2 linked regions of the Prochlorococcus marinus str. MIT 9312 genome follow. Each later gene encodes a partner of the first gene's protein in a complex. Links are inferred from orthologs where the notes say so. Each region holds a gene or a part of one and is shown on either strand. Other genes may lie near its edges. The genes, in order: tsaD and tsaE.

What was found.
Region 2: the proteins of tsaD (region 1) and tsaE are in contact, whole or in part, in a crystal structure (PDB 6N9A), measured with the Thermotoga maritima proteins. The link is inferred for Prochlorococcus marinus str. MIT 9312 from one-to-one orthologs. Residues at the interface, in WP_004082750.1 of Thermotoga maritima: Cys10, Asp11, Arg49, His50, Leu82, Gly84, Gly135, Gly136, Glu154, Thr155, Leu156, Asp157, Asp158, Ser159, Glu162, Asp165, Lys166, Arg169, Leu170, Tyr175, Lys213, Thr214, Leu217, Tyr218, Gln221, Arg222, Asn324; in WP_004082108.1 of Thermotoga maritima: Leu37, Gly38, Lys46, Lys57, Val59, Lys60, Ser61, Thr63, Phe64, Thr65, Leu66, Met67, Val69, Pro71, Tyr82, Arg83, Leu84, Asp86, Asp88, Phe89, Asp93, Ile128, Asp130, Glu131, Arg134.

What each region holds. Positions count from the first base shown.
Region 1 is NC_007577.1:433,795-444,009, forward strand. What follows is about bases 7,066-10,003. They hold tsaD (tRNA (adenosine(37)-N6)-threonylcarbamoyltransferase complex transferase subunit TsaD), read left to right. Parts: upstream 7,066-7,968; coding sequence 7,969-9,039; downstream 9,040-10,003. Other genes in these bases: gmk (guanylate kinase), read left to right, coding at 7,066-7,160; psaJ (photosystem I reaction center subunit IX), read right to left, coding at 7,176-7,310; PMT9312_RS02410 (photosystem I PsaF protein (subunit III)), read right to left, coding at 7,340-7,894; PMT9312_RS02420 (high light inducible protein), read left to right, coding at 9,045-9,221; PMT9312_RS02425 (cation:proton antiporter), read left to right, coding at 9,380-10,003. Outside these bases: PMT9312_RS02355 (helix-turn-helix domain-containing protein), read right to left, coding at 1-88; cobM (precorrin-4 C(11)-methyltransferase), read right to left, coding at 144-899; lgt (prolipoprotein diacylglyceryl transferase), read right to left, coding at 892-1,785; petA (cytochrome f), read right to left, coding at 1,798-2,727; petC (cytochrome b6-f complex iron-sulfur subunit), read right to left, coding at 2,755-3,291; PMT9312_RS02380 (DUF3067 family protein), read left to right, coding at 3,415-3,732; twin-arginine translocase subunit TatC, read right to left, coding at 3,701-4,459; PMT9312_RS02390 (hypothetical protein), read right to left, coding at 4,541-4,801; PMT9312_RS02395 (NFACT RNA binding domain-containing protein), read right to left, coding at 4,831-6,531; more of gmk, read left to right, coding at 6,606-7,065; more of PMT9312_RS02425, read left to right, coding at 10,004-10,215.
Region 2 is NC_007577.1:1,600,860-1,610,880, forward strand. Bases 4,809-7,552 are described here. They hold tsaE (tRNA (adenosine(37)-N6)-threonylcarbamoyltransferase complex ATPase subunit type 1 TsaE), read left to right. Parts: upstream 4,809-5,833; coding sequence 5,834-6,271; downstream 6,272-7,552. Other genes in these bases: ahcY (adenosylhomocysteinase), read right to left, coding at 4,809-5,782; PMT9312_RS08870 (carbohydrate kinase family protein), read right to left, coding at 6,229-7,227; PMT9312_RS08875 (alpha/beta fold hydrolase), read left to right, coding at 7,318-7,552. In the rest of the region: response regulator transcription factor RpaB, read right to left, coding at 1-691; PMT9312_RS08835 (hypothetical protein), read right to left, coding at 873-1,391; rod shape-determining protein MreC, read right to left, coding at 1,388-2,140; PMT9312_RS08845 (rod shape-determining protein), read right to left, coding at 2,145-3,197; PMT9312_RS08850 (single-stranded DNA-binding protein), read left to right, coding at 3,331-3,705; PMT9312_RS08855 (DedA family protein), read right to left, coding at 3,702-4,361; more of ahcY, read right to left, coding at 4,364-4,808; more of PMT9312_RS08875, read left to right, coding at 7,553-8,232; PMT9312_RS08880 (RpoD/SigA family RNA polymerase sigma factor), read right to left, coding at 8,217-9,218; mgtE (magnesium transporter), read right to left, coding at 9,320-10,021. UniProt on the Escherichia coli protein: Required for the formation of a threonylcarbamoyl group on adenosine at position 37 (t(6)A37) in tRNAs that read codons beginning with adenine.

The sequences.
Region 1 (10,215 bases):
TTGCCTCTTTAATAAAATTTCCAATTCTTTTTAAAGAGAATTGTTCTTTTTTGGTATTGTCTTCTGAATTAGATTTTATTTCTTTCAAAGCAAACAAATTTTTACTAATTATAGTGATTAATATTTTTCTATCAACTTTACGATTATTTATTTCTAAAGAGATGTCTATATGATGGATTGTATAGATTAGACCTCTTTTGAGAATTATTAATTGCTGGGCTAATTATATAAATAGTTGTTCTAATTAATTTTTTTTCAATAGAAAAATCTTCCATATCTTTTAATTCTATTAATGATGTCCAACCATCATCCCAAGATACTCTGTATCCAACAATAACTTTAGTCTCTGAGGGATAAAACTCTAGTAAAGTTTCTTGAGACCTTTTTACATGCCTAGCACTTAGATAAAGGCATAAAGAGGAATTGTGTTTCGCAAGATCTTTCAGAGATTCTTTCTCGGGCATCCCAGTTCTTCCTCCTGCTCTTGTTAAAATTATTGTTTGCGTTACGTCAGGGATAGTTAACTCAGCCTCATGATATGCTGCTGCGACTTGAAAAGCACTTACACCTGGAATAACTTCGATTTCAATTTTTTCTTTTTTTAAAATTTCTATTTGTTCTCTAATCGCGCCAAAAAGACAAGGGTCTCCATCATGCAATCTTATAACAGTTTTCCCTTCCTGAAATTTTTTTATCATAATTGAGGTGATTTGCTCTAAGTTGAGCGAACTCGTTTTTATATTTTCAGAACCTTCTTTAGAAAAATCTAAAATCTTTTCAGGAATTAGAGAATCAGTCCAAATAATGACATCTGCAATTTTTATCTTTTTTAAAGCTTTTAGTGTTAATAAATCGGGATCGCCAGGACCAACTCCAATAAAGGATATTTTTTTATCCATTCTTTCTGTTTTTACAACTATATGTTCTTAATCTTAAAAAAAATATTCCAATTAATCCAGAAGAAAATAGAAAAATACTTATAAATTGAGCCATTCTTATACCTCCACTACAGAAAGGCGGAAGCCCACCAATACATAGTGGGTCAGTTCTTAAACCCTCAATCCAGAATCTCCCAAAGCTATAACTTATTAAATAAAGACAGCTAATAAAGCCAGGCCTAAAAAAATCTGTTTTATTCTGTTTATTAAAGACAAAAATAAGAAGGATGAATATTAAAAAATTCCACAGTGACTCATAGAGAAAAGTAGGATGAAAGAATTCGTAATTAATAAATTCTAAAGGCCTATTTTGGATAGGTATAAATAATTTCCAAGGCAAATTTGTAGGCACCCCAAAGGCTTCATTATTGAAAAAATTCCCCCACCTTCCTATAGATTGTCCAAGAATAATCGAGGGTATTAATATATCTATGAAAGTTTTTAAATGAATGTTTTTCGACTTACAAAAATAGATAATAGATAATAATCCTCCAATTAGACCTCCATGGATTGCTATGCCTCCTTCCCAAACTGCCAGAAAAGAAGGTATTTGAATGGTGTTATTGAATAGTTCTAAAGAAGTAAATAAGTTCTCTCCGCTATATTGCCTCCACTCAAAAATTACGTAATAAGCTCTAGCTCCAATTATTGAAAAGATTATTAATGATGGAAGTATTTCACTAATGTACAGTGGGTTAATATTCCTTGCCTTTGCAAGTTTTTTAGAGACAAATAGGCCTATTATAACTGAAACTGAAATCAGAAATCCATACCATCGAATTGTAAGAAATCCTAAATTTAAAAATGTTTCACCTGGAGATTGTATAAAAGCTTGAAATATAAGCATTGAGAAAGAAAGTTAAATACCCTCTGCTGCCTGCACTTTTTCTACTTGTTTTTTCTTTAATACTAAAAGTATTTGTGTTAAACCTACACCAATAAAGAATGCAATTAATCCAATTACTCTGTAAGGGCTTTGTAGTACAACTTCAGCATCTAATTGCCCAAAGCCGCCAACATTGGGATCATTAGTAAGTGGATCACCTGCATTGATTTTGTCTTGTGCTTTTACGATAAGTTGAGGACCAACAGGGACTGCTTCAGTAGTTATTTCACCATTCTCGTTTTCTATATTGACCTTATAGCTACCATCTTCAATTGTATCTATTGAATTAATAGTTCCTGAGGTGGAAGAGGTGAAAACTACATTATTGCTTTTGTCTCCAGTTGGGTATACTTGACCTCTACCTCTATTGCCTCCGATATGTAACGAGTATTTCCCATAGTGATATTCTTTATTAGTGGATGGATCAGGGGAAAGTACAGGAAAAACTATTTCTTTATTGGTATCGCCAGGCAAAGGACCAACGATGATGATATTATCTTTCTCTTCACTGTAATTAGTAAAATAAACCCCTTCCGTTTCCTCTTTGATTTCTTCGGTCCACCTTTCTTGTGGAGCAAGTTTAAAGCCATCAGGCAGCATTACAACAGCTCCAACTTGTAATGGAACTTCAGAACCATCAGCTCCGATCTCTTTCAAGTCATTTTTGTAAGGTATTTTGACAACAGCTTTAAAAACACTATCAGCACCAACAGATTGCGGAACCTCTGCAATAGTAGGCATTTGGGCTAAATGACAATTTGCACAGACTATCTTTCCTGTAGCTTCTCTTGGGGATTCGTAGTTTTGCTGAGCCCAAAATGGATAAGCAAAAGTGGTCTTAGGATAAAATAGAATGCTCGAAATGAATAGCAGACTGAAGATGAATAAAGTTGTTTTTCTCATGATTTGATTTTTAAGATCTTTCATTTTTTATGCCCACCAAGGATTTTCATTAGTTCTAAAGTCAGTTTCTGACCATTGTTTGACAAGTACGGCATCATCTTCAATATCTACATGAGCCAGTGCTAAAGATAAAGGAGCAGGACCTCTGACTACCTTCCCATTTGTATCGTACTGACTACCATGACAAGGACATATGAATTTATTGGCGCCACTATCCCATGGGACAACGCAACCTAAATGAGTACAAATTGCATTTAAACCAAATTCTCCTATTTCCCCGCCCTCATTAACTATTAAATAAGTGGGATCTCCTTTGAGACCCTGAACTAGGCTTCTGTCTCCTGCTTGATGGGTAGCCAACCAACCTGTTTTAGTTACTGGATTCCCTAATTCGTCTTTAGCAGAAGTTCCACCACCGCCTCCTCCTGCTCTTAAAGGCATGAAATAATTTGCTACTGGGTACAAGGCTCCTAAAGCTACACCAGTTGCAGTACCAAATGTAAGAAGATTCATAAATTGCCTTCGACCCATTGAAGGAACATCATTGGAACTTAATTGAGTCATTCGCTACTTGGTTCTGTTATTTATTAGTTATTATGAATCAAATTGCTCAATTTCTGTTGCAAATAGATAGGACTTTTAATAATTTAAAGTAAAAGTTTAGGAAGTCTTAATTAATTGATTTAAATGAACCCATTACTCGTAGATGAAGTTATTCATTATTTGGTTCATCGCTGGGGAAAAAAATATGACTTTAGACTCTTTAGAAGAGGAAAATTTGTCTATTTTCAAATGATGTGGGGATTCCTTGGACAGGAATCATTTCCTTTAAGTGAAGTTGAATATAAAAAATCGATAGCTGATAAAATCGAGATTTTAAATAGAGGTGGATACTCAGAGGAAGTAAGGGAATGGCTAAAGAAAGTCAATGCTAGGCCAAGGTTAGGTAGAGCTGTCAGCTTGCAATTAAATGTTAATGAGAAGATGAAAGAGTTTTTGACTTGAGATTTTCTGATAAGTAAGTTAATCCAGTACCGACAAAAAATAAAAACACAATTGATATAGATAGCAATGACATTGTCAATGGGTCTGTTGAAGGTGTGATAATTGCAGATAAGATTGCAGAGGAGATTACAACTATTTTCCAATTTGAAATCATTTTCTCTGTAGTAATTATTCCAAGAGAACCAAGAATAAATTGTAATACTGGTAATTGAAAAGCTAATGCAGTGCTAGACATTAATAAAAGAACGAAATCAAAATATCTCTCTATTGACCATGTTGGTTCAACAATGTCAGCACCGAAAGTAATAAAGAAATTTATGGCTGCAGGAACTAATATCCACCATGAAAAAATTAATCCTAAAAAAAACAGAAGACCTGAACCAAAAACTGCGGGCAAGATAAGGCTTTTTTCTTGTTTTGTTAATCCAGGGGAAATGAACAATATTATTTGATAAAAAATATAAGGCATAGAAACTATTAATCCGCTGTAACCTGCAACTTTAATAGCGACAAATAAAAACTCTCCTGGAGCAAGTTGTAATAAATGAATATCACCAGCTGGAATTTCTAAAAAAGATATTAATGGCTTTATTATTAGAAAACTTAAGAATATTGAAATAAGTATTGAGTAAATTGAGTTTAGTATTCTTTGACGAAGTTCCTCTAAGTGATCACTAAAAGTCATCGTATCTAAAAATTTATTTTCACTCTGACCTGTACCTTTCATTATTGTTTGATAAAGATTTTTTAAGAAAAAGGTTTAAAATTAATCTTGCCAAAGTCCAATTTTATTTTTTGAAAAATTTAATTATTTGCTTAATTTAGGATTGGTTGGATCTGGCAATAAGAAAGGAGGGGCATCATTTAAAGATGATTCGCCATAAGTTTCATATTCTCTATAGCCACCCATTTTCCCATTTGTTTTCATTAGAGCACTTACGAAGGCAAGTAATAAGAAAACAGTAGGGGCTCCAATTATTAATGCAGCGCCAAATAGATATCCAACAATAAATTCTGGAAAACTATGATTTCCTAAAAATTCATGAGTACCCAAAAGAAAATCAAACATTTAGATTTTAAAATTTTTTTTATTATAAACTAATTTACTGTTTTAAGATTCTTTTTAATGTAATCTTCTCCTCTTGTAGGATTTCCCCAAATAATTTCTACATTTTTAAAGGAAACGCATCCAGGTCCTCCTTTTTTTATTTTTTGCAAATCTTTAATCTTTACTAAATTAATTGGAACTTTAATGTTTCGTTTTGCCTTACTAAATAACGCTGCTAAATCTGCAGCAATTTGAAGATCTTGTTCAGATGCTGCTTGAGATGAAGACTTTAACACCACATGACTTCCTGGTGATTCCTGTGCATGAAACCATAGATCGCCCTTTTTTGAAAACTTAAAGCTTATTAAATCATTTTGCCTCATATTTCTCCCTACCTGAAGCTTCAATCCGGAAGGAGTATCAACTTGAATTGGTGAAGATTGTATCTCAGATGAACTTTTCTTATCTTCTCTTTGTCTCTTTAGATGAATATTAAACTCGTTACAAATTTCCTCCATAATTTCTTCTAATAGTTTAATTTTTACAATCAGGTCTTCATGATTTAAAGAATTTATATTTTCTAGAAGTGTATTGAATTCATCTAATCTATCCAGATTGGTTTTGTAAATATTTAGTCTTTCTTTTATCAATTCTCTAGATCTTTTCAGTTTTTTTGATTTTTTATATAGTTTTTGTCCTCTAATAATATCTTGTTTTTTGAGCGGATTTGTTGAGAATATCTTATCAGCTTTTTCTTTATAGACTTTGTAGTTTTCTGACTTTGATAGAAGATCATATTGAACATTTAAATTCTTTTTCTCATTATTAGTTTGTTTGAAAATCATCCCTTCAATTTTTTTTTCTAAGAATTCAAGTTTTTTTTGTTTTAAATGATAATCATAATAATTTTCTAAACCGGTGCATAAATCTATTTTATTTACGCATTTAATTTCTTTATCTGAAAACCAAACGCAATAAAAAAATTTGTTAAATATGGAAAAATTAAAGTTATTATTTTTAAACCTATTTATCCATATCTTCCAACTTATAAATATCTCCTTTAAGTTCGCATCGCTAATGAAATCAATGTTTTTTTCCATTATTTCCGAATAGCTAGTTTTACTAACTACCTCTAATTGTTTTGTGAGGCTAGGACTTACTCCTTGGTAGGTATTTATTAAACAGTATTTCAAAGACTCAGGCACTGTTGAAATTGATTCTTTCCATGATTGAAAAGACTCATCTTCTCTAGGTTGTTTTTTGAGATTGACTGGAGGGTCAGAATAAATTGATCCTGTTAAAATTGTTCTAAAACTAGATTTACTTGAATTAATTTGCTTACCAACTGCGATTATTTTATGTTTATTATCCAAATAAAAAATATTACTATGTTTTCCCATTAACTCAAAAATTAAATATCTGCTGATTTCATCTCCAGGTTTTTTTGCAAAACCAAATTTTATAACTCTTTCGAAATTATCTTGATTAATCGAAATTAAAGCCATATATTTTAATCCATATCTTATTTGTTTAGAAAGTGTGCTTTCTCTTCCAATCTTTTCTGGCTTATTTATCTTTAGTATTCTGGGAGAGTCACCATTCCATGAAACTTCTAACCAAGTTTGAGAATCAACTCCTCTGAAACATAATTGAATAGTATTAGGCTCTGGTTGTTGGGCAGTTTCAAACTTTGTAGGTAAAATGTTCTTTGTTAAATAATGCAAGACAGATCTAATCGATGTAATATCCATTATCTGCGGCACACCTTTTTGCATTATTTCTTTTTAATTCACAAGAAGTCCATTTTACTGTAAAACTTTTTTATATGAAAAATCAAAAAAAACTCATTATCCTTACCGGACCTAGCGGGGTAGGCAAAGGAACTGTTATTAAAGAAATATTAGGTAAAGATAAAAATATTTGGCTTTCAATATCTGCAACTACAAGGGAACCCAGAGAGGGAGAGCAGGAGGGAGAAAATTATTACTTTTTGAAGCAAGAAAAGTTCAAAGAAATGATTGAAAAAAACCTTTTTCTTGAATGGGCTCAATTTGCTGGGAACTATTATGGAACTCCTTTATCTTCTGTCAATGAGAAAATCACAAAGGGATTTACCGTTTTACTTGAAATTGAGGTGGAAGGTGCAAAGCAAATAAAGGAAAAGTTTCCTGAGTCCCTTTCAATATTTTTACTCCCTCCGGATAAAGCAGAGTTAGAGAGAAGAATAAGAAATAGGGGTACAGAAAAAGAAGAGGCAATTAAAAAAAGACTCTTAAGGGCTAGTTATGAGATTTCTGCATCAAATCAATTTGATTTTGAATTAACAAATCACAATGTTGATGAAACAGCTAAGAGAATAATCAAGTTAATACAAACTTGACTATTCTCTCTTTAATCAGCTCATTGGATGGAATAATAAGTCTGGGAAAAATCTATTAAATTCAATGATGATTCCTGCAGTCATAGTAATCCAAGCCGCTGCTACAACAGGAGCTGATCTCATGTATTTTGTACTAAATAGTTTGAACATTTTTTTAAGATAAATATGTAAGTTAAGGTTTAGCGTGGACCATTTAGAGTGATGTTTTTATCTGATTCTCTAAGTTCTCCACTTCTTCCTTGCTTATTTGCAAGTAATGGCCACTGGGCTCCTTTGATAAGACATTTCTGGGCTAGCGCGAAGTCTATAAAGATTTCCATGTCAGCAGGATTTTTAGTCTTTTTAGATTCAATTAGATACTCTCTACCTGACCAACCAATTATGCCAGCAATATAAATAAATATTGTGCCTGGAATAAGAAGGTCTCCTTCATGCCCTCTGTTTAAAAGTGCTCCCCATGGTTCTAATGGGGCTCCCAAAATTAAATGAGGTAAGCCATCATCGCCGCAAGATGCTTTGCCATACCTTTCAAATCTTGCTATGTCTTTTTGAGTAGTAGCAGAACTTGCTCTCTCAATGAACTTAGGGTTTTCAGAGCATTTATTGAGTGCTGATGCAGTATATTCTGTGCTTGCTCTGTCAGCGTTTAAGGCTGGGCCATTAGCCGCAAGAGCAATTGGAGTAATTCCTAGAAACAGAAAAACTGAGGTTATGATTGAAAAAAAGAATTTCATAAGTTGCAATCTTTAATTCCTTATAGTGTGTTAATTAAGAAATTAATATTAAAATAGAACAAGTTGAATCAAATATGCGTAAAGTTTTAGCTATTGAAACAAGTTGTGATGAGACATCTGTCTCAATAGTTTCTAATATTGGCAATACTTTTAAAATTCATTCAAATATCATTGCATCTCAAATTGAAGATCATTCAAAATGGGGAGGAGTTGTTCCTGAACTTGCAGCTAGAAAGCATCTAGAGTTATTACCTTTTGTTTTAGAAAAGGCTTTAACAGAATCAAAAATCAAAATTGAGGAAGTAGATTATATTGCATCAACTGTAGCTCCTGGATTAGTTGGGTGTTTACGAGTTGGCTCTATAACTGCAAGGTCACTTTGCATGTTACATTCAAAGCCATTTTTGGGAATTCATCATTTGGAGGGGCATTTATCTTCAATTTTATTCTCAGAAAACTATCCAAAGAAATCTTTTCTTACATTACTCGTTAGCGGTGGACATACTGAATTGATAAAGGTTGATGATAGAAGGGGAATGCAAAGACTTGGCAAAAGTTTTGATGATGCCGCTGGAGAAGCCTTTGATAAAGTTGGAAGATTATTAGGTCTTAGTTATCCCGGAGGACCGGCAATTGAAAAGATTGCTAAAAATGGAGATCCTATGAAATTCAATTTACCAAAATGTAGAATTTCCGATAAAAAGGGTGGATTTCTTAAATATGATTTCTCTTTTAGTGGTCTAAAAACTGCTGTATTAAGATTAGTTGAGAAAATAAATTTAGATGGGAAGACTGTACCAGTTCCTGATATCGCTGCAAGTTTTGAAAGAGTAGTTGCAGAGGTCTTGGTTGAGAGAACTATAAGATGTGCTGAAGATCATAGCTTGGATAATGTTGTTGTAGTTGGGGGAGTGGCTGCTAATAATACATTAAGAAAAATGATGATTAGTGAAGCTAATAAAAAATCTATTAAAGTTCACTTAGCTCCTCTTAATCTTTGTACAGATAATGCGGCGATGATCGGTGCAGCGGCGTTGTTCAGGATCAAATTTAAGGATCATTTAAGTTCCCTTAAATTAGGTGTCTCAGGAAGACTATCAATTGAACAAGCAAATACCCTTTATGAAGAAAATCCTCCTTTCTAACTCCAATGAACAAACAATCTAAAATCGAGATTAAAGAGAAAAAAAACTTCGTTGATAAAAATGAACTTAATTTGTGGAAAAGAGGTTTTACTCCTCAAGCTGAAATATGGAATGGAAGAATGGCAACTGTTGGTATAGGAATAATTTTTATTATTATTGCTTTAATAAGCCAACTTTCTTAATAGAAATCATATATTTAAAAGAAATCTTAAGAGATTTAATGAAATTTAGTTTTGTTTAGCTGATTACTTAAATTAAAAAGTATTGTATTTAATGGACTTGCGATAAGATTATTGATTTAATCAAAATAATTAATATTTTTATTATTTATTAAGTTTATATGACGCCTGAAAGGCTTGGATTACTTTGGGGAATAACTGTATTCGCAGGTGCTTGTGCTCGATTATTTTCTTCTTTTACAGGATTCCCAAGTGTTGTTATTTTGTTGCTTTCTGGATTATTCATCGGAAGATCAGGTTTAGGACTGGTTGAGCCTTTAGATCTCGGACAAGGGCTAGAAACTATTGTAGGGCTTTTAGTCTGTTTGGTTTTATTTGAAGGGGGATTAAATTTAAAATTGCCTGAGGGGAATATAAGAAATACTGTTTTAAAAATCTCATTGGTAAGACTTTTTATTTCATTATCAGCTGGAATTTTTATTGCTCATTGGCTAGCAGGCCTTTCATGGCAAGTCGCAGGAATATATAGTGCAATAGTTCTAGCTACTGGCCCCACAGTGGTTTCTCCATTAGTTGAACAAATAAAATTAGCTTCCCCTCTTTCAGAAGTTTTAAAAGCTGAGGGGTTGTTACTTGAACCAATTGGTGCAGTATTAGCACTATTACTTTTAGAACTAACTTTAGGGGACCTACGTGGGATTAACGATGTATTTATTGCATTAATGCAAAGATTAGGGGGAGGAGTTCTAATCGGATTAACTGCGGGATGGTTACTATCAGAAATTTTAAAAAAAATAAAAAATGAAGCCTCATTTGGCATAGAGCTTCAAGTTACCCTTGGATTTATTTTCCTTGTGTATGGAATTTGTGAATATTTTTTGCCAGAATCAGGCTTGCCTGCTTCTGTCGCAGCAGGTTTTATTGTGGGCAAAAGAGAAGTAATAGATAAGGATAGATTGGATAATTTAATAGGTGAATTAGCTCAATTAGCAATTAC
Region 2 (10,021 bases), 1.2 Mb from region 1 along the record:
CTCTAACAGTTAATATTAATTCTGGATTTCTTGGATCTGGTTCCAATTTACCCCTTAGTCTTGCGACATATACATCTACAACTCTTAAATCTGCAGCTCTACGAGGCGGATAACCCCATAGCTGTTCTAAAATTTCTGCTCGAGGAACAACTTTACCAGGCTCGTCGAATAATAATTCTAAGAGGCTAAATTCAGTATAAGTTAGACTAATTCTTTCCCCTGCTCTAGAAACTTGTCGACGATTAGTATCAACAACTAAACTTCCAAATTTCATAACTCCTTTGCCAGATGGAACTTCTTTAGTTTCAGCAACCGATACAGTAGGTCCCATTCTTCTCAAAATAGTAGCTATCCTAGCCTCTAATTCTTTTGGGCTAAATGGTTTAGATAAGTAATCATCAGCACCTAAGTCCAAACCTGCAACTCTTTCTGAAATAGCCTCTAGAGCGGTTAAGAATATTATTGGCACTACTGATTCAGCTCTAATTCTTCTGCAAACTGCGAATCCATCCATTTTTGGAAGCATAACATCAAGAACTATCAAATCTGGGGAATCCCTGTGAAAAGATTCAATAGCTTCTTCGCCGTTAGTGGCTGAAAAAACTTGATATCCTGCTAGTTGAAGCCTTGTAACTAATACCTTCAAAACTGCAGGTTCATCATCAACAACTAAAATTCTTGCTTTTGACATAGTTCAAAAAAATTTCTCAATATTTCAAAGCAAAGAATTATTGCATTGAATATTTATTCTAACAATTAAAAATATAACATTACGAACCCTCAAAGGGATATTCCGTAGATTTACAAAAATTTTCAATAATTTGTGGATATAAATTTTTTCGTAAACTTTTTACTTCATTCATAAAAATATATTACTGTAATTTTCTTCTTGAAAATTTAAACAATTTTAAAAGTTGAGAGCAAATAAAAGGAGCAAAAAAACCTGTAAGGAATACCTCAGCTAAAATATTTTGAACACTAGGGATAACCAGTAAAAAAGTAATATCTGAAAAATCTTTAAACAAAATTTGTAAAAAATAAAGAGTCCCACATAACAAACTTCCAAAAGAACAAATTAAACCATACCTAAAATGTCCCACCAAAATATTACTATGTAATTTAATTCTCCCAAATACAATTCCACATAAAATTAAGCCCGGTATTTGAGTAAAACTACTATCTAAAGTTACAGAATCTAAAATTAGACCTAAAAACAAACCAAATATTAGTCCATTGATTGATCCATAAGTCATTGACCAAGGTAATAACCAAAATAACGGCCAATATGGCTGAACACCTAACAATCCAAGCCAATTTGGATGCCACAAAAAAATAATTGGGATAAAAATAAATGATATTATTGATGATTTTTTTTTGAAAAATGTATTCATTCAATATTGACTTTTAAAATTTGCACCCAATCAATTAAGTGAGGTTTTGCTAAAAGTGATATTTTTGCCGTTTTTTTTGCTTTAAATGTCTCATCTATAGATTGGACAATACCAATGGGTATATTTGGAGGTAATAACGTACTAGCAGGAGAAGATGATACAAAATCTCCGACTTTAATATCAGCATCTTTTGAAAAAAGTATTAAGCTAGGAAAATCAGACCCTAAACCGACCAGTAATCCATTAATTTGAATTCTATCCACCCAAACGCCTAACTTACTTTCTGGAGAGGTTATTAAAGTTACCGACGAAGTAAATAAAGAAGTATTATTTACTCTTCCTAATAATCCCCCTGGACCAATAACAGTACTACCAATTTCCACTCCATCTTTTGAACCTTTATTTAATATTATTTGTCTCCACCAACTACCTGTTTTTCTAGAAATAACTGCAGCTGAAATATTATCATTATTAGTTGATTCTTGAAGAGATAGGATTTCCCGCAGTCTTGAATTGTCCTTTTTAAGAAGATTTAACTTTATTAAAGATTCTTGATCAATACTCTCTAGTATAACTTCTTTTTGAAATTGACCAGGCCAAAACGGCTTTGAAATAAAATAATAAAAATCCTTATAAAAAGATCCCTTTGATATCCTCACAAAAACTAAAAATACAAAAACTCCGAAGAAAAACCAACTTTGCTTTTTATGCCACCAACGACTAGTAGAAATTCGTCGGATATCTAACATAATATTAATCTCTTATGGCGTTCCTTATAAAGTCTGGAGTATCGACAACTCTTTTCAGTTTTTTAAAATCATCCAAAACCTCTCCACAACCATTAACTACGCACAGCAATGGGTTTTCTGCTATGTGAGTAAAAATTCCTGTTTCATCGCTCAATAAATCATTAATTCCTCTGACTAAAGCTCCACCTCCTGCAAGCATAATCCCCCTGTCAACAATATCTGCAGCAAGTTCAGGGGGGGTTCGCTCTAAAGTTCTTTTGACAGCTTCCACTATTTTACTTAGTGTTTCCGCCATGGCCTCTCTAATTTCTCCTGATGTCAAAGTGACTGACCTTGGTAGACCAGATAAAAGATGTAAACCTCTCACTTCTAAAGTAGTTTTATCAAAATCATCATCTGGAAATGCAGATCCAATTTTGATTTTGATATCTTCTGCAGTTCTCTCTCCAACAACTAAATTGTGAACTTTTTTAAGATATAGCGCAATTGATTCATTTATTTCGTCGCCAGCTATTCGAACAGATTCACTTAATACAGTTCCGCCCAAACTTAATACTGCAACCTCAGTAGTACCACCACCAATATCAACAATCATAGTTCCAATTGGCTCAGTCACTGGTAGTGATGCTCCTATTGCTGCTGCAACAGGTTCATCAATTAAGTGAACTTCTCTAGCTCCGGCTAATCCAGCTTCTCTTACTGCTCTTCGCTCAACACTGGTAACTCCGCTTGGAATACCAATCACGATTCTTGGGGCTACTATACCTTTGCCTTCGTTACATTTTTGAATAAATGTTTTTATCATTTGTTCTGCAGCATCAAAATCTGCGATAACTCCATCTCTTAGTGGTCTTACAGCTCTTATATTGCCAGGGGTCCTTCCAAGCATTAACTTTGCTTCTTTACCAACAGCCAATGGAATCCCTTCTTCTAAATCCATAGCTACCACAGAAGGCTCTTGTAAAACAACCCCCTTACCTGATACATGTATAAGTGTATTGGCAGTTCCCAAATCTATGCCAATATCTCTAGAAAATTTAAATCTGTTAAAAATCACAATAAGAATTCTTTTTATAAATAATATATCTATTTTTTGTTAAGCTCTCAGAATTCTGTCTTTTAGTTATGAATAGCACTTAAAACTTTGAGCAGAACCTAGAAATATGAGTAGTATTAAAAAAAAAATAATTATGGAAATTAACACTATTAACCTAGTTGGCAGAGCTGGAAGAGAACCAGATGTCAGATATTTTGAATCTGGCAGTATCGTAGCGAATTTCACTCTTGCAGTGAATAGAAGAAGCAGAGATGAAGAACCAGATTGGTTTAATTTAGAAATATGGGGCAAACAAGCTCAAATAGCAGCAGATTACGTTAAAAAAGGATCTTTAATTGGAATTACAGGGAGCTTTAAAATTGATAGTTGGAAAGATAAAAATACTGGTGAAGATAGATACAAACCAGTTGTTAGGGTAGATAGATTAAACTTACTAAGCTCCCGAAAAGAATCTGAAAATAACCAATATTCTAACAACAGTAGTAACTCCAGCGAAATCCCTTTCTAAGCTCTATTGTTTTTTAAAAATCTAATAAGTAGTTTTATAAAAAAATATAAGAAAATTAAAATTAAAATTGGCTTTACAAAATATTTGATTTGATCTAAATAAGTTTCAATTATTGGATAATTTTCACCAAATAAATATCCTGCATAAGTGAGAAGTGCGACCCATATAAAGCTACCAAATGTAGTCCAAATCAAGAATTTTCTTAATGGCATAAGTTCTATACCAGCAGGAACTGAAATTAACGTTCTTATACCTGGTACTAATCGGCCCCAAAAAACTAAAGAAACCCCGTATTTATCAAACCACCTTTTACTTTTATTTAAATCATTAGAAGAAATTCCTAAATATTTTCCTTTTTTATCTAAAAAAATTGAAAGTCTTTTTTCATTTACTAATCTACCTAAGTAATACCAAGGCAATGATCCTAGAATCGTTCCTAATAACCCCCAAAAAACTAAAATGTAGAAATTTAATTTTTGTTGATAAACAAAAAATCCTCCCAACGGCATTATTATTTCTGAAGGGATTGGAGGTATTATGTTTTCTAAAAACATAGCCAAACAAATTGTTAGGTATGCAATTGTTGAATTCTTTTCAACAGCCAAACTAATATAGTCAGGGATTGAAGTAAGAAAATTTATAAAAATTAAATTCAAACTTAGTATCTATAAAGCTCTGGTTTATAAGGACCTTCAACAGAAACATTAATATAATCAGCCTGTTCTTCAGTTAATTTTGTTAATTTTGCACCAATTTTATCAAGATGTAATCTAGCTACCATTTCATCTAAATGTTTTGGTAAAACATAAACCTCCTTAGCATATTTTTCTGACTTATTGAAAAGTTCAATTTGAGCTAGTACTTGATTAGTAAACGAATTACTCATAACAAAGCTTGGATGTCCAGTGGCACAACCTAAATTAACTAATCTACCTTCAGCTAAAAGGATTATTTTATTACCACTCGGTAAAGTTATGTGATCAACCTGCGGCTTAATATTTTCCCATGGATAATCTTTCAATGAAGCCACATCAATTTCATTATCGAAATGGCCGATATTACAGACTATGGCCTCGTCTTTCATCTTGACAAGATTTTTGTTTGTTATAACCTGATAGTTCCCAGTAGCTGTAACAAATATATCTATATCTTCCACAACATCGTCTAATGTAACAACGCTAAAACCTTCCATTGCCGCTTGAAGAGCACAAATTGGATCAACTTCAGCAACTTTTACAATTGCACCAAGTCCTCTTAGAGACTGGGCTGAACCTTTACCTACATCTCCAAAACCCATTACTAAAGCGACCTTACCTGCAATCATCACGTCAGTTGCACGCTTTATGCTGTCAACTAGAGATTCTCGGCAACCATATAAATTATCAAATTTGCTCTTAGTTACTGAATCATTAACATTGATAGCAGGGAAAGGTAGAGCATTTTGCTTTTGCAGTTGATAAAGTCTTGCAACTCCCGTTGTAGTTTCTTCAGTGACACCAATGATATTACTCTTAATTCTAGAATAGAAGTCACTATCAGTTTCCAACTTATACTTGATAGAATTGAATAAAGCAATTTCTTCTTCATTACCGGGATTATCTAAAACAGATAAATCTTTTTCTGCTTTACTACCAAGTATCAATAAGCCAGTTGCATCTCCCCCATCATCAAGAATCATATTTGGAGAGTCTGCACCCCAATCAAGGATACAGTGGGTATATTGCCAATATTCATCAAGAGTCTCACCTTTTTTTGCATACACAGAAATTCCTTGATCTGCAATAGCTGCTGCAGCATGATCTTGAGTTGAAAAAATATTGCATGAAGCCCATTTCACTTCTGCACCAAGATCAACAAGAGTTTCTATTAAGACTGCTGTCTGAATAGTCATATGAAGACTTCCAGCTATTTTTGCCCCTTTTAGTGGCTTTTCAGATTGATATTTATCTCTAAGTGCCATTAATCCAGGCATTTCCGTTTCGGCAATTTTAATTTCTTTACGACCAAAATCTGATAAAGATATATCAGCAACTACGTAATTAGTTGTGGAGCTTTTAACTGAATTTGCGATAACCATATCTAGTAAATACTTTCTCTACTAAACTATAAATGATTCTTGTGTAATTTTGTGTTTATTGAGAATTTAAAAGAGACTTTAAATTTAGGAAAAAAACTCTCACACAAATTAAATCCCCAATCAATTGTTTTATTAAAGGGTCCAATTGGGGCTGGGAAAACTTCATTTGTTCAAGGGATTGCAAAAGGCTTATCAATCTCTGAGGACATTACAAGCCCTACATTTGCTTTATCGCATCACTATAACTCCGGCAAAATTCCACTAATTCACCTTGATTTATACAGGTTAGAAAATGTTTCTTCAGCAAAAGAAGTTTTTTTTTCAGAAGAAGAAGAGGCAATACAAAGACAAGCTATTTTAGTTATTGAATGGCCAGAATTAATAGAACCAGTTATTGATAATTTCTGGAAAATAGAAATTAGTTACGCAAAAAATCATGGAAGACACTACGAAATAAGAGATCCCAAAAATTTCTTAACCTTCTCATAATATGGCTGTTGCTCGATGGCCCCTTCACCTAGACAAGTTAATAATCCACAAACACCTGCGAACTTAATGCAATCTTCTATCTCTAGTTCATTTGAAGGATAGCCAGAAGAAATTAATTTTGAAATTAAGCCAGCTAGAAAAGCATCGCCTGCACCAGTAGTATCGACAATTTTTTGTGAAGTAGGAGTTTCGGTAATTCCCTGCAATCCATTGATATACCATGCAACGGGATTTTTCCCATCAGTTATTATTACATCTGGTCTATTAGACAATTGTTGAGATATTCGGAAGGGATTTTCATCCTCAAAAAACAAAGTTGCTTCTTCCTTGGCAAGTTTTAAAACATTTGCATTATTTAAAAAGTTCTTGATTAACTTAACTTTCGCGGATTTACTAATTTCTGATGAAAAACTTGAATGATCCCAAAAGACCTCTCTCCAATTCAAATCAATAACTATTTTGACTTCAAATTTTTTAGCCTGTTCAAGAAGAAAAAAAATAGTCTCTGCTGATATTGGAGATGATAATAAGATCGTTCCTGTAACCAAATATTGTGTTTCTAGCAAAGATTTCTCCAAATTTAAAATTTCTTTTTCGATTAATTTCTTACTAAGAACTTCGTCTGCAAAGCATGAATGAGAACTTTCCTCAAAGCCTGAAAAAAAACGATCTCCAAATTGATCTCTATCAACATTAACCACGCGAGTAGATGAATCATTATCTAATTGCAAGAAATCTAAATTAACGTCCAATTCACTAAATTGCGTAATAAATTTTTTTCCATAATCATCACTACCCAAACTTCCTATAAATGTTGAATCTATTTTTAATTTTCTTAATGCACAAGCAACATTAGCCGGCGCACCTCCCAAAAAATCTGTAAATCCTTGATTTGACTTATTTCTGATTCTGTCTATTAAAGCCTCTCCAATACATATGACCTTTTTCTTTTTCATAAAATGAAAGCTTTTTCTTAACTAAGAATAATTTATTAAAAACGAATAATTTTTTTTTGAATTAAAGTTTAATTAAAAGCATATTTCATAGTGTCTTTAAATAAATCTGAAACTTGGAAGTGGAAAAATTGGGAAATTTCTTGGTCTTTATCAAAAGAATCTACTTCTGAAAAAAATATTAAAATTTTATTAGTTCATGGATTTGGGGCATCAAAAAACCACTGGAGACATAATCAAGATTTCCTTGGGAAATTTTCTAACTGCTTCGCAATTGACTTACTAGGATTCGGAGAAAGCAGTCAGCCTAGTGCTTTATTAAATTACGAACCTTATAAAGAGAATTCAATTAAATATTCATTTGATTTATGGAGTGATCAAATATCGACCTTTTGTTCAGAAGTAATAAAATCTCCTGTTTACTTGGTAGGGAACTCAATTGGTGGTGTTATTGCATTGAAAGCTGCTGAAATTCTCAAAGATAATTGTAAAGGTGTCATTTTAATTGATTGTGCGCAAAGAACTATGGATGATAAACGCTTGAAAAAAAGTGATGTTTTAATGAATTTACTTAGGCCCGTATTAAAAACATTAGTAAGACAAAGAATAATTAGTAATACACTTTTTATGAGAGCTGCTAATCCAAAAGTTATAAAACAAATCCTAAGAAAAGCTTACCCCTCAGGAAAAAATATCGATGAAGAATTAATTGAAATTCTATATCAACCCTCTAAAAGGAAAAACTCTAAAGAAGCATTTCGTGGCTTTATTAACTTATTTGATGACTATCTTGCTCCAGACCTGTTCGATAAGGTTGATACTCCAATCCAATTGATTTGGGGAGAAAAAGATCCTTGGGAATCCTTAAATGAAGCAAAAGAGTGGGAGAAAAAATTCAGGAATATCAAAAGATTAGATATTATTAAAGATGCTGGTCATTGTCCCCATGATGAAAAACCTGAAGAAACCAATAAGTTAATATGTGAATTTCTTCAGGAAACAAAATAGGCTTCTACATTATCACTAAGTCTTCTCAAACCTCTTAATCCATCTCGTTCTAGGTTTCTTACTCTATCCCTACTTATTCCTAGTACTCTTCCTATACCTGTAAGAGACATTGGCTCATCACCATCCATTCCATATCTCATTCTTAAAACTCTACATTGCAGGTCTGGTAATTGATGCAAAAGAGAATGAAGATCGCCTCTCATACAATCCATCTCTATTTGCTCGTCTGGCAAATCCTCGCCGCCTGCTAGTAAATCTAATAAGACAGTGTCTTCACCATCGCCAACTTTTGTTTCCAGACTAACTGGCTGTCCAGCTTTGCACATCAAATCTTTAACATCTTCTTCAGGAAGCTCTACGTATTTAGCAAGTTCACTCACTGTTGGAGTTCTAGACATTTCTTGACTCAACTCTCTTTGACCTTTTTTCAACTTATTCAACATTTCAGTTATGTGAATTGGAAGCCTTATTGCCCTACTTTTTTCAGCTATCGCTCTAGTAATGCCTTGTCTAATCCACCAGTATGCATATGTTGAAAACTTGTAGCCTCTAGCTGGATCAAATTTTTCTACACCCCTTACAAGCCCTATAGTTCCCTCCTGGATTAAATCTAATAATTCCATATTTCTTTTAGTATATTTTTTTGCAACACTTACTACCAACCTTAAATTAGCGGCAACCATTCTTTCTTTAGCCCTTTGTCCAGCTCGCAATCGTTTCTTGATTATTGGAATTGATAAATTTAATTTGCTAGATAATTCCTCAATACTTGGCTTATCTCCTGTTAATTCAATAATTTCCAATTCTGCTCTTTCAACTTGCATATATTCTTGGACTTGCCTACCAAGAGTAATTTCTTGCTCGTGAGATAATAGAGGAACTCTACCTATATCTCTTAAATAAGATCTAACAAGGTCAACATCATTACTAGCCTTTAAACTTGATATTGTTGCTAATTTATTCTCACTTAATGTTTCAGAAGACATGAAAATTGAATGTTGTTTTGTAAACAATACCATTAAGAATTGTAAAGTTAAACAAAAAAATCCACAAATTTACAAAAATGAGAATAAATACCTAGTTGATTTTAAATCAACGAAAGGCTTAATAGCCATTTTGCGGTACTTAGATATATAAATACACCTGCAATATCAGTGATAGTTGTTATGAAAGGAGAGGACATTAAGGCTGGATCCAGTCTCATCCTGTCAAACAACAATGGGAGAATAGCGCCTGTTGTAGCAGCTAAAGTCGTTATAGATATTAAACTTATTCCTACTGCAGAGGCTATTAAAGGACCTTCTCCTTGCCACCAAGCGAAAGGAAATACAACTAGCATCATCAAAACACCTAATAGAGCGCCTGTGATTGCCTCCTTAACTACCGCCTTAATTGCACCAAGAGACTTCAATTTTTGAGTACTTAAACCTCTAATGACAACTGTTGAACTCTGAGCTCCAACATTTCCCCCAGTACCTATTAGCAGTGGAATAAATGCAGCTAGCAAAACTATTTCTTTTAATATTTGATCATTCATCGCTATAACTTTTGTCGTCAAACCATTTGCCAAAACCAAAATCAACAACCACAAAATTCTTCTTCGAGCTATCGTAAATAAACTACTTTGAAAATAATCATCTTCATCTCCAGGTTGAACTGCCCCCGCTGCATAAATATCTCTTGTGGCTTCTTGCTCTATAACATCAATTAAATCATCAACAGTTACTATCCCAACAAGTCTTTTTTCTTTATCGACAACTGGGAGCGCTAAAAAGTCATATCTTTGTAT